DNA from 3 places in the Shewanella sp. DNRA4 genome. Region 1 is predicted to be linked to each of the others. Evidence: riboswitches for the same ligand, from Rfam matches in the RefSeq annotation. Region 1 holds a riboswitch; each other region holds the start of a gene.
The links. A riboswitch is a leader RNA that binds a small molecule or an ion and turns the genes downstream of it on or off. The one in region 1 is predicted to bind lysine.

Region 1 (4,290 bases):
TTTTGCCAGCGCTCAAATAACTCCTTGATATCTTTTTGATCCATCTTGGCAATGGGGGTTAATAGACGGACTTCACCATTGTTAAATTCCACATTAAAGCCATCTTTAACCAACTGAGCGATTTCATTGGATTTGGCTTTTGGGTCGATATTACTCACTGGGATCGGCATGCCATAATCGCTAATTTGCAGCAGGTTAGGTTGGATAAAAAAGCGGGCATTATGGGTTAGTGGTGTGGTTAAGCTGGCCGCCTTACCTTCTGTATCTTGTAACTGGTAATCCAGCAGCAATCGTGCCTGCAACACTTTGCGGGTTTCGAAACCATCGTTGAGGTGTGAAGTAGAAATAATCTGATACTCGCGCGAAGCGGGAATACTTGCTGACTTATCAGAAACCTGATTATCGCAAGCCGTTAACCCAAGCGTGAGCGTGACAGTGGTACAAAGTACCCTGCATATCCCTATAGCCATTTGAACTCCATTTGTAACTTATGTTATTGAAATGTAATGATATTAATATGTTGTTTGGCGACATTATACACAAAAATGCCCCTATGGAATAAAAAGCTCACGCCAATTTGGGCGCATGATCAACCATAAATTGGCTATTGATGGGTGGAGAATTATTAAATGGGCGGCATAAAGCTAATTGCCCTGACAAGCTCTCATCCTTTACTCTTGGTAAGGCCGCTAGATAACTCACAAGCTAGGGAATATAAACCAGTGGTTAGCTTGTTAAATGGAGAAAGAACGATGAGCCCAGATCATAAGCCAGAACTAACCACACCACCTTTCCCTGTCATTCCTCAGGAAGCCTTTGACTGGTATGACGAATATGCCCACGGCATTATCGACCGCCGTGAGTTTATGGCTCGCCTCGCAGGTTTAGTGGCACTGGGTTTTACCATGACCACGCTGACGGGCGCACTAATGCCTAATTACGCCTTAGCCGAGCAAGTCTCCTTTAACGATCCCAGCATTCAAGCCAGTTATGTAAAGTTTCCATCCCCCGATGGCTATGGTGAAGGCCGCGGTTATTTAGTCTTGCCAAACGCGTTGCTGATCCCAGGCCAAAAGGCGGGCGATCCTAAGACCTTAGATCTCAGTAAAAAAGCCGCCGTGGTGTTAGTGGTACATGAGAACCGAGGCTTAAATCCCTATATCGAAGATGTTGCCCGCCGCTTAGCGGCCAAGGGCTATATCGCCTTTGCCCCCGATGCGCTTTACAGCCTTGGTGGATATCCTGGTAATGATGATGCGGGTCGCGCCATGCAAGCGAGCCTTGATAGAGCCAAAATCGAGCAGGATTTTATCGCCGCCGCGCGTTTTTTAAGGGCGCACCCGCAGAGTAATGGCAAACTCGGTGCTGTCGGATTTTGCTTTGGTGGTTATATCGTCAATATGCTCGCCGCCACCATTCCCGATGAGCTTGCGGCAGGCGTGCCTTATTATGGCACACCCGCAGCAACTGAGCTGCGCAGCCGTGTGAAAGGCCCGTTGATGTTGCAATTTGCCGCATTAGATCAACGGATTAACGATACATGGGCCGAGTATGAAGCCCTGCTAAAGGCTAATAAAGCCGATTACGTCGCTTATCTTTACCCGAATGTGAATCACGGTTTCCATAATGACTCCACCGCCCGTTATGATGAGCCAACGGCTGAGCTCGCATGGACAAGAACCTTAGATTTTTTTGGTAAACATTTACTCGTATAAGTCCATTTAGCGCTATTGCAACGCTTGAAAGGTGGATGTTTCTTGTGTTACCAACTTGTAGGTGATTCATTGTTTTATACGCGAGTGGGATCAAAATACTTGCTATCAGTTCCCATCTCGCTAGAATGCCCGCTCGAATACCTTTAAGTAGAGGCGCGCTGCCTATGACTACTTGTGCGGAGGGTGATGCCGCAGATGTACAAGGAAAGGAGTCAGCGCCGAAGTAGCCAGGTCATCAAACCGAGCTGCTGGTTTTGCATCAAATAGGTGCAAGACTGCCATAGTCATCCACTATGGAGCGCTACCTGAAGGGGCTGAGGAGTAATACCTCCCTATAGGTTTTGTTTCTTTATCCTCTCGGTAGATCTCCACCCGTTTTTTGGTGAAAAGAGATCATGGACATTAGTCATTTTGCTGACTCAGGTTGGTCAGTACTTCCCCCTTTGTTAGCCGTCGCCTTGGCGATCATCACTCGTCGCGTACTGTTATCCCTTGGCGTAGGGATTGTGGCCGGCAGTTTGTTACTCAATCAGTTTTCTCCCCTTGATTCATTGCACTATATGTTCAATACCGTGCTGAAGATTTTTTGGGTCGATGGCGCACTTAATCGCGACAATATCAATATGTTGCTGTTTATGTTACTGCTTGGTGGACTCATTAGTCTGATGACGGTTTCTGGCGCCACCCGCGCCTTTGCCGAGTGGGCAGCTAAGCGCGCTAAGACCCGTCGCGGCGCAAAAGGCTTAACTGGTGTGATGGTGTTTGCGTTTTTTATTGACGACTTTTTTCATAGTTTGTCGGTTGGCGCTATTTGCCGTCCGGTGACCGATCGCTTTCAAATCTCCCGCGCCAAACTGGCTTATCTTTTAGATTCTACCGCTGCGCCCGTGTGCGTATTGATGCCCATTTCTTCTTGGGGCGCTTATATTATCGCGCTTATCGGTGGCATTATGGCCGCCCACGGCATTAGCGAGCAAAGTCCAATCTCAGCCTTTGTTGAGATGATCCCGATGAATCTCTATGCCGTGTTTACCCTGTTGATGGTGTTGGTGGTGATTATCTTTCAAATGGATATCGGCCCGATGCGTAAACATGAAGCATGGGCGCTGGAGGGGAAGCTTTGGGATCCGTCTAAGCCTCGTCCAATCGGCTTAGATATGGAAAGCCCTGAAGAAAGTAACGGTGGCATGATCGATATGGTATTGCCGATCCTAACCCTCACAGGCGCGACCGTGTATTTTATGATTTCCTCTGGTGCGGCAGTGTTGGATGAAAAAGGGCTGCCATTTAGCGTACTTGGCTCCTTTGAAAACACCAATGTGGGCTCCTCGCTAGTGTATGGCGCGCTGTGCAGCTTGGCGGTGTCAATTGTGCTTGCGCTGCGGTTAAAATTGGGCGCTAAAAACTGGCTTAAAGCCGCCCCGCAAGGAGTGATGGCCATGCTACCTGCGATCAATATCTTGCTATTTGCATGGGCGATTGGTGCGGTTGTTCGCGATGTTGAGACTGGCAAATATCTGGCCTCCCTCGCCAACGGTAACTTGCCAATGGAAGTGTTGCCTGCGGTGGTGTTTGTGTTGTCCTGCGCCATGGCATTTGCCACCGGAACCAGTTGGGGCACCTTTGGTATTATGTTGCCACTGGCTGGCGACATGGCCGCAGCCAGCGATATCGCATTAATGCTGCCTATGCTTGCCGCAGTGCTTGCGGGCTCAGTGTTTGGCGATCATAGCTCGCCGATTTCCAGCACCAGTATTTTGTCGGCCACGGGGGCAGGTTGCCACCATATTGACCATGTGATGACCCAGCTACCCTATGCCTTAGCCATCGCCTTTGGCGCCACCTTAGGCTATTTAGCCATGGGGATTATGCATTCAACCTTAGCTGGATTTGCCGTAAGCGCCCTGTGGTTTGTGCTCTTCACTGCCTATCATCTGCGTAAAACGAAAAATCAGCCTTTGTTAGCTACGGCATAAGGCTCTTTTACACGCTATCAACTAGGGGCCCACGGGCCCCTTGCTTTTTTGTGGGCTTGAGTAAGCCTGCATCCATTCAAGCAAACTTAAGTCATCACTTAACTATCTAATTTGTAATGTGAAAGTGGTAGACAGATGTTAAACACAACGTTATCTTAGGTTTTTAACAAGGATGAAACTTAATCGTGACCTCGATTCAGTTCATTTGCATCAGGAAGATGTGTCTTTATTTCGCAAGAAACACCTCCTGAACAATATGCGATAAGTCTCTAGGTGCTAGGTGCTAGGTTCTAGATTCTAGATTCTAGATTCTAGATTATAGATTCTAGATTCTAGATTCTAGATTCTAGATTCTAGATTCTATAAAAGCATTACAGCAGTGCAATCCCTTGGCTAATGGGTGTTTGCCAAGTGCGGTAGCCATGGAAAGATTTTTGTCGGTTCACAAAGTTGTGAACTGGTTTTTTAGCGGCCTATCGGCCGAGGTGAATCAAGGTCGTGGGTCTTCACCCCCTGATTTTTAAACAAGAGTCGACCAAGAGGGGATCAACAGCAATTCCTTCTTGCCTCTTTGTTAATAAGAGTCCTTGCTTCTCCGC
Region 2 (4,290 bases), on a different contig from region 1:
CAAATGGCAAAAACGCCAGAAGCGGTTTACAGCATGTTTGGCTCTATGGTGCCAGCCGTAGTCGCCAACACAGAGAAAGAAGCGGCCGATATCCAAGCGATGATCAACAAGACCGGTGGCAAGTTTGAACTCGCACCATGGGACTGGGAGTTTTACGCAGAGAAAGTCCGCCAAGAAAAATACGCTCTTGATGCCAATAGCATTCGTCCCTACTTCGAATTTAACCGCGTCCTCGAAGACGGCGTGTTCTATACGCTTAAAGAGTTGTATGGCGTGACGTTAAAACCACGTCCAGATTTGCCTGTATACCACCCAGATGTGAAAGCCTATGAAATGTTTGATGCCGATGGCTCAAGCATGGCGATTTTCTATGCTGATTACTTTGCCCGTGAAGGTAAACGCGGTGGCGCATGGATGAGCTCGTTTGTAGGGCAATCCTTCCTCGAAGGTACTAAGCCTGTCGTAGTTAACGTGATGAACATTAAAAAGGCGCCTGATGGCCAACCTACCTTCGTCAGCTATAACGAAGTCACCACGATGTTCCACGAAATGGGCCACGGTACCCACGGTATGTTCTCCAAAGTGACTTACCCAAGTCTTTCTGGGACTTCGGTATCCCGTGACTTTGTGGAATTTCCATCGACTTTCGAAGAAGATTGGGCGGCCCACCCTAAAGTGTTAGCCAACTACGCCAAGCACTACGAAACAGGCAAGCCTATCCCTGATGAGTTACTGCAAAAACTGTTAAAATCCGGCAGCTTTAACCAAGGCTTCGATACGTTAGAGTATATGGCTGCGGCGCTAGTGGATATGGAATGGCACTCATTAAGCCCTGATGCACCATTGCAAGATGTAGCGACCTTTGAGGCTAATGCGCTGAAAAAGCACGGCTTAAATATCACCGCCGTACCACCACGTTATAAGTCAACTTACTTTGCCCACGCCTTCCCAGGTGGTTACTCAGCAAGTTACTACGCGTATATGTGGAGTGAAATTTTAGCGGCTGACGCCTTTGCCTATGTGCAAACCCAAGGCGGCCTAAATCGTGAGATCGGCATGAAATATCGTAAGACCATTCGCGAAGTGGGCAACAGTATTGCGCCAATGGAAGCTTACAAGAACTTCCGCGGCCAAGAGCCTACCACTGAAGGTTTACTCAACCGCCGTGGACTCAATCAGACTCAGTAATCTTAGATACTGAGTAGATAAAAATCAGCCAGCATAGTTGCTGGCTGATTTGTTTTACATTCTCAATATAAGAGCGAAGTTAAATCACGGACTTATAAAGCCGTACTTTTGGATTTAATGTGCAGACCAAAAATCGTCAATACAAACAATATGCTACAAGTCACTAATCCTGCATTGACCGATTCAGTTAAGCCAAGCACTACGTAGCCTACCATGCTGATCAGCGCAACGATTACTGCGTAGGGAAGCTGAGTCACTACGTGGTCGATATGATGGCAACTGGCCCCCGTCGACGACAAAATAGTGGTATCAGAAATCGGTGAACAATGATCACCAAATACCGCCCCCGCTAATACCGAAGCCAGCATAGGTAACATCATGGCTGTGTGACTTCCCATCGCCATATCCGCAGCTATCGGTAGCATAATCCCGAACGTACCCCAACTGGTTCCTGTAGAGAATGCAGTCAGGCCCGCTAACACAAACATTAATGCAGGTAAGAAAGCAAAGGGAATATTCCCAGTGGCTAGGCTAGCCATAAACTTACCGGTTTCAAGCTGGCCGATCACACCTGCAATGGTCCAAGCAAATAACAAGATGTAAATCGCAGGCAACATAGAGCGAGCGCCCTGCACTACACCTTTTAATACCATTGATTTTTCAACGCCTTGCACTAAGTTAAGTACCAGCGCAACCGCTAAACCAATCAGGGCACCAAAGAACAGTGATGAACTCACATCGGTTTTCTCGAAAGCAGAAATAATATTAAATTCAATGCCTTCTTTAGCTAATACTTGAGCACCGCTATCGATCATAAAATACAGGGTCGCAAATACCAGTACTGTGATAGGTAGGAATAACCCGAGGATTTTACCTGTTTCAGCTTCGGGTAAATCAGCATTAGCACCTGGCGGTAAACCTTTAGTCTCATCGTATAAATTACCGCGCATGGCATTTAATTCATGTTCACGCATAGGGCCAACATCTAAGCCCATAAACGCCACACAAAGCAGTAATAATAAAGAGAAAATTGCGTAGAAATTCATAGGGATCATTTGAATAAATACACTTAAATGCCCTGAATCCGCAAAACCATGTGCTGTTAATATACCGCCAATTAACGCAATAATATAAGCGCCCCAACTTGATACCGGTGAAATGACACAAACTGGTGCTGCGGTAGAATCTAATAAATAAGCTAACTTAGCGCGGGAAATATGGTAACGGTCGGTAACAGGCCTTGCGACAGACCCAACGACTAAACTATTGAAATAATCGTCAATAAAAACAACACAGCCTAAAAACATGGTCAGTAATTTCGCATCGCGCTTATTACGAATATGTAACCTTGCCCAATCAGCAAATGCCCGAGCACTACCACTCACAGTAATTAGAGCGGTGATCATCCCCAATACAATCAAGAAACCGAGAATGTATAAATTCCAAGAATTTACGCCATCTTCCGACCAAAAAAGTCCTTTTACACTGTTAAATAAAAACTCACCGCTGGCCACAGGAGAAAATTGATTGAGCAATAATACTCCAATCACAATTCCTAAACCGAGGGAAAGAAGCACTCGGCGAGTAAAAATCGCCAATACAATTGCAACCACAGGCGGGAGCAAAGAAAGCGCCGAATCGGCATAACTAACTACAGTCATTGATTATTTCTTCGTCAAAATACGAATGGAGGGCGACTGAACTGGTGGGAAAAGGCAATAGATACCCAAGATCACCTGTCCTATCAGTAGCGCTCCATAGTAACTATTCCTAATATCCGTATCTGGAAATACTATGGCAGTGTTGTACCTATTAGGCACAACCCCAGCAGTTGATCGTGATAAATCAAACTACTTCGGCACCAAATCCTTTCGTGAACGATCAACGGAATCACCCTACTGATCACTACTGATATTTGGTGCGCCTCTACTTCTAAGAACGCCCATACATGGGCGTGAGGCTCATAAAAACATAAGCGGCTAAGCAGTTACCACCGCGAAGCCGCTTACTTTGACTTAGCTCACAAATAAAATCAACTTAAGCTTGCAATCAACTGCGGAACGGCTTCGAACAGGTCAGCTTCGAGGCCATAATCGGCAACTTGGAAGATAGGCGCTTCAGGGTCTTTGTTGATAGCCACAATCACCTTAGCGTCTTTCATTCCCGCTAAATGTTGGATCGCGCCTGAAATACCGACTGCAATATAAAGGTTAGGTGCGACAATTTTACCAGTTTGACCGACTTGCAAGTCATTCGGAACAAAGCCTGCGTCAACCGCCGCACGCGAAGCTCCTACTGCGGCACCAAGCTTATCAGCCAGTTGCTCTAACATGCCGAAGTTTTCACCGCTGCCCATGCCACGGCCACCAGATACGATAATGCCTGCATTACCTAACTCTGGACGAGCTGAAACTGTCAGCGCTTGAGACACAAACTGAGCTTTGGCTTCAAACACTTTATCCAAGGTAGTCACAGCAGCATTATTACCCTGTGTAACCGCATCGAACGCACTGGCACGCACTGTCATCACTTTAATCGCGTCATGGCTTTGAACTGTCGCTAACGCGTTACCCGCATAAATCGGGCGAACAAAGGTATCGCTACTCACCACGCCAATCACTTCCGAAATTTGCGCCACATCTAAAAGTGCTGCCACACGCGGTAACGTGTCTTTACCCGCACTCGATGCCGCGGCGAGGATATGGCTGTAATTTGGTGCTAAGTCCACCAGCAATTTAGCCACGTTTTCGGCTAAATGCGCTTCATAAGCGCTGTTATCGGCGACTAATACTTGCGCGACACCTTGTAGAGCTTGAGCGGCTTGCACCACTGCACCACATTGATGGCCCACTACCAATACATGTACATCACCGCCGATCGCACGAGCTGCGGTGACAACTTTAGCGGTATCCAGTTTCAGCGCCGCATTATCGTGTTCTGCTAATACTAAAATGGCCATTTAGATCACCTTCGCTTCATTCTTTAACTTTTCAACCAGCTCTGCTACCGACGCAACCATAATACCGGCCTTACGTTCAGCAGGCGGCGTTACCTTGATCACCGTTTGATGCGCTTTGAGCGTCACACCTAAATCAGCTACCG
Region 3 (4,290 bases), on a different contig from region 1:
GTGTTGCATTGACTTAAAAGGGAATGACCATTTCTGCGTCAATGCGCCTTGGATTGAAATGCCTGTGAGGCTCTGAACTGATTAGATATTTAATGTGATTGGTATTATTTCGTACAGCTAAAACCTTTTTTGCAGAGATAAAAAAACCAGATCCTAGGATCTGGTTTTTTATGGCGTTCAAACGGTAAGTTGAAGATTAGTCTTCTAAGTTACCGCAGAAACGGTAGCCTTCACCGTGAATGGTAGCGATGATTTCTGGCGTATCTGGCAAGCTTTCGAAGTGCTTACGAATACGACGGATAGTCACGTCAACAGTACGGTCGTGTGGCTTTAACTCACGGCCAGTCATCTTCATCAGTAGATCGGCACGAGTTAAGATTTTGCCTGGGTTTTCAACAAAGTGCAGCATAGCGCGGAATTCGCTACGTGGCAGTTTGTAAGATTCACCCTGTGGGCTGACGAGAGAACGGCTGTTGATCTCTAGGCTCCAATCGTTAAAACGATAGTATTCTACAGAGCTCTTTTCTTCGACTTCATTGCCTGCGCTATTAACACGAGTCAGAAGGTTGCGAGCACGAATCGTCAATTCACGAGGATTGAACGGCTTGGTAATATAATCGTCCGCGCCAATTTCAAGTCCAAGGATTTTGTCGACTTCGTTGTCACGGCCTGTTAAGAAGATCAGACCGATGTTGTTGATTTCACGTAATTCACGTGCCAACAACAGACCGTTTTTACCTGGTAGGTTAATGTCCATAACCACGAGGTTAATTTTGTTTTCCTGCATAGCCTTATGCATTTCTGCGCCATCATTGGCCTCAGTTACCACATACCCTTCTGCCTCGAAAATACTTCTTAGCGTGTTACGGGTAACGGCTTCATCTTCAACGATCAGAATGTGCGGATTTTGCATATTAAGTACCTAAATTTTAACCAATATTCTAACCATAAGAATCACTTACATCGGATTCTTATATTCATAAAATGTTGATACTTCCACTTACTGCTCTGTGCTTCAAAGGGAAGATCTTCACGGCTACACGTCAGGATGTATATAAGTGAACGTTTAAAGTGTAATACGATAAAACGTAACCAGTATCAACTTCGATAAGCAATAGTTAAAAATAGTTCCTTAACTATTGTTTTTTTTAAAATGTTTAAATGATAAATCAAATGTAGAACACATTTTAAAAGATGTCTGGCCAGCATAAGGTGATTTCGCAGAGGAATCTAACAAACCCTTGTCAAGATTAAGCAAACTTAATGTTATCTGCTTAACTGGCCAATGACGACATTGTACTCGTTTTAGGCATTTGTTAACAAATGAAATGTTAACAAATTTCAGGCTGAGACGCTGATTTACCATGATATTTACTTTAGTCATTGATTAGTATAACTAATGTATTTTTAATTCTTGTGAGCCAGTTCACGCCTCTTTGGATTTTTTAGGCTCTCTGTTAAACTAGCGCGGGTTCATTTTTCGACTAGACTACCAATGGACAACATGACTCAAGATTTGTGGCAGCATTATCAAACGCCGTTGTTTTTGCTTACTCAAGCATTATCCTGTGATTTTTCCTTTGCTGTAATTACCGCCCATAATCCCGCTTCAACCCTCCTCACTCCCAGCCAAAACCGATTACTCGACCGCCAACTTCTACGTGAAATTGAATTATTAGGCAGTCCCTATCGTGCACTGATTGGGGCATCGCCAGATTTATCCCATATGGAGAAGAGCTGGGCCGTGTTTATTGATCGCAGCATGGCCTTGCAGTTGGGGAAAAAGTTTAATCAATACGCTATCTACATGGTGGAACAGGGCGAGGTGAGTTTAGTGCCTTGTACATTAGCCGGGCAAACAGAGGTGTGTTTAGGTCGATTTAACGACTATGTGCGTTTGGTTTATGAGCTACCGGACTTGGTCACCTAACCGCGATTGACGCTTTTAATCGCTCCTCTGGCTAAGCTTTGCTGATCTCACGGCAAGGCTAGTTTGTTTTTCTTCTTTGCTAGATCTGATTGATTTTTCCCTATTCTCGTTTGGCATGAGTCGCAAACGTTTTAAATTCCCATTGTTTTTAAATGCGTTTATTGAATTTGTATATAGTGTGTGAAATTAGCATTGACTTCATTAGGGGTTTATTGCTACTTTTTTCGTCCCTTTCCGGCGGAAAGGAACAGAAGAGGAGCGTTAACTAGGTAGTCAGTCAGAGGAGCACAAACTCCAGCGATGATTGATGAGGGAGATTAACGCCGAGGCATAGATATGGTTGCTGCATGTTTATGTCGGTCGCTTAGGCTGAATCCTAACGATTGTCACCTGTAATTGGTGGAGAGCTTCTGGTGACGATTGCTGTTTCCCTTCTATTGGGGTGCGTATCATTGAGCACCAGGCTCTTCGAACGAAGTTAGTTCGGAGCGTAATCATGTTAGTTAATCAATATCTTATCCTTGTTTGTGCCGTGTATTCTGCTTCTGCGGAGGTGCGCTAATGTCCCTTGTTGTCGCAAAGTTTGGTGGTACTTCAGTCGCCGATTACGGTGCAATGAATCGCTGCGCCGAGATTGTACTGGGTAATCCCGATTGCCGTTTAGTGGTGGTTAGCGCCTCTAGTGGCGTGACTAACCTGTTGGTTGAACTGACCCAAGAGTCAATTAACGACGATGGTCGCTTACAACGATTAAAGCAAATTGCGCAGATTCAATACGCTATCTTAGATAAACTCGGTCGCCCTAATGATGTTGCTGCCGCGTTAGATAAGCTGTTAAGCCGTATGGCGGTATTAAGCGAAGCGCTGGCGTCCCAGCGCAGTAAGGCCACCATGGATGAGTTATTGTCCCTTGGCGAGCAGTGTTCGTCGGCATTATTTGCGGCGGTATTGCGCGAAAAAGGCGCCAACTCAAGTGCCTTCGATGTGCGCCGTGTGTTGCGCACCGACAGCCATTTTGGCCGCGCCGAGCCACAGGTTGAGCAAATTGCAGTGTTATCCCGTGAACACTTACAGCCATTGCTATCTGAGCAAGTGATTGTGACTCAAGGCTTTATTGGCTCCGATGAAGCGGGGCAAACCACAACTCTCGGCCGTGGCGGTAGCGACTATTCTGCGGCACTGTTAGCCGAAGCCTTAAAAGCCTCAGCGGTTGAGATTTGGACCGATGTGGCCGGGATTTATACGACCGATCCGCGCCTCGCGCCAAATGCCCATCCGATTGCCGAAATCAGCTTTAACGAAGCCGCCGAAATGGCGACCTTTGGTGCTAAAGTATTACATCCTGCGACGATTCTTCCGGCCGTGCGCCAACAAATTCAAGTGTTTGTCGGTTCAAGCAAGGAGCCTGAAAAAGGTGGCACTTGGATCCGCCATCAGGTTGAAGATGCACCCGTGTTCCGCGCGGTGGCGCTGCGCCGCGACCAAACGCTACTCAATCTGCACAGCCTACAAATGCTGCATGCGCAGGGCTTCTTGGCTGAAACCTTTGCCACATTGGCAAGACACAAGATCAGTGTGGATTTGATCACCACCTCCGAAGTTAACGTATCGCTCACTCTAGATAAAACCGGCTCCGATTCAAGCGGGCAAGGTTTATTAAGTGAAGCGTTGCTGCAAGAATTATCGCAACATTGCCGCGTGCGTGTGGAGGATGGTTTAGCATTGGTGGCGATTATCGGTAATCGCATCGCTACGACTGCGGGTATTTGTCGCCGCGTGTTTGAAGTGCTCGAACCCCATAATGTGCGCATGATCTGCCAAGGCGCCAGCCCGCATAACTTGTGTGTGTTAGTGGCCGAATCCGAAGCGGCACAAGTGGTTAAAGCGTTGCACGAAAATTTGTTTGAAGGCGTTTAGTATGTTGCCGACAACATCGTCTCTGCAAATTGGGGAGCTTGCCGCAGGGCAGGCTCTGACGCTGCCGATTTATCACTTTAAGCCAAGTGGTCATGTATCTGGCCCTAAAGTGTATATTCAGGCTAATGTCCATGGTGCTGAGGTGCAAGGCAATGCGGTGATTTATCAATTGATGAAGCAGTTGGAAAATTGCGACATCTTAGGGGAAATTACCTTAGTGCCCTTGGCTAATCCGCTGGGGATTAATCAAAAAAGCGGTGAGTTTACACTGGGGCGTTTTGACCCTATCACTGGCGTAAACTGGAATCGTGAGTACTTAAATCACGCGATAGATTTACCCGCTTGGTACAGTGAACATGCTGAGCTTAGCGATAGCGAACTTATTCAAGCATATCGCAGCACCTTGATTGAAGCTTGCCTGCAGCGGTTACGTAACGATTGGG

Region 2: linked by a shared signal. The riboswitch ahead of HG547_RS09970 (Na+/H+ antiporter NhaC family protein) and the one ahead of HG547_RS06940 (Na+/H+ antiporter NhaC family protein) in region 1 are both predicted to bind lysine.
Region 3: linked by a shared signal. The riboswitch ahead of lysC (lysine-sensitive aspartokinase 3) and the one ahead of HG547_RS06940 (Na+/H+ antiporter NhaC family protein) in region 1 are both predicted to bind lysine.

The regions. Positions count from the first base shown of each region.
Region 1 is NZ_JABAIP010000005.1:111,306-115,595, forward strand. Features, by position in the region: gene HG547_RS06930 (hypothetical protein) at 1-470, opposite strand, end outside; gene HG547_RS06935 (dienelactone hydrolase family protein) at 753-1,715, shown strand; lysine riboswitch at 1,856-2,027, shown strand; gene HG547_RS06940 (Na+/H+ antiporter NhaC family protein) at 2,111-3,691, shown strand.
Region 2 is NZ_JABAIP010000008.1:17,897-22,186, forward strand. Features, by position in the region: gene HG547_RS09965 (M3 family metallopeptidase) at 1-1,188, shown strand, start outside; gene HG547_RS09970 (Na+/H+ antiporter NhaC family protein) at 1,281-2,849, opposite strand; lysine riboswitch at 2,929-3,125, opposite strand; gene HG547_RS09975 (FAD-binding protein) at 3,221-4,147, opposite strand; gene HG547_RS09980 (electron transfer flavoprotein subunit beta/FixA family protein) at 4,148-4,290, opposite strand, start outside.
Region 3 is NZ_JABAIP010000003.1:60,407-64,696, forward strand. Features, by position in the region: gene arcA (two-component system response regulator ArcA) at 197-913, opposite strand; gene HG547_RS03910 (DUF3293 domain-containing protein) at 1,496-1,930, shown strand; lysine riboswitch at 2,174-2,348, shown strand; gene lysC (lysine-sensitive aspartokinase 3) at 2,492-3,847, shown strand; gene HG547_RS03920 (succinylglutamate desuccinylase/aspartoacylase family protein) at 3,849-4,290, shown strand, end outside.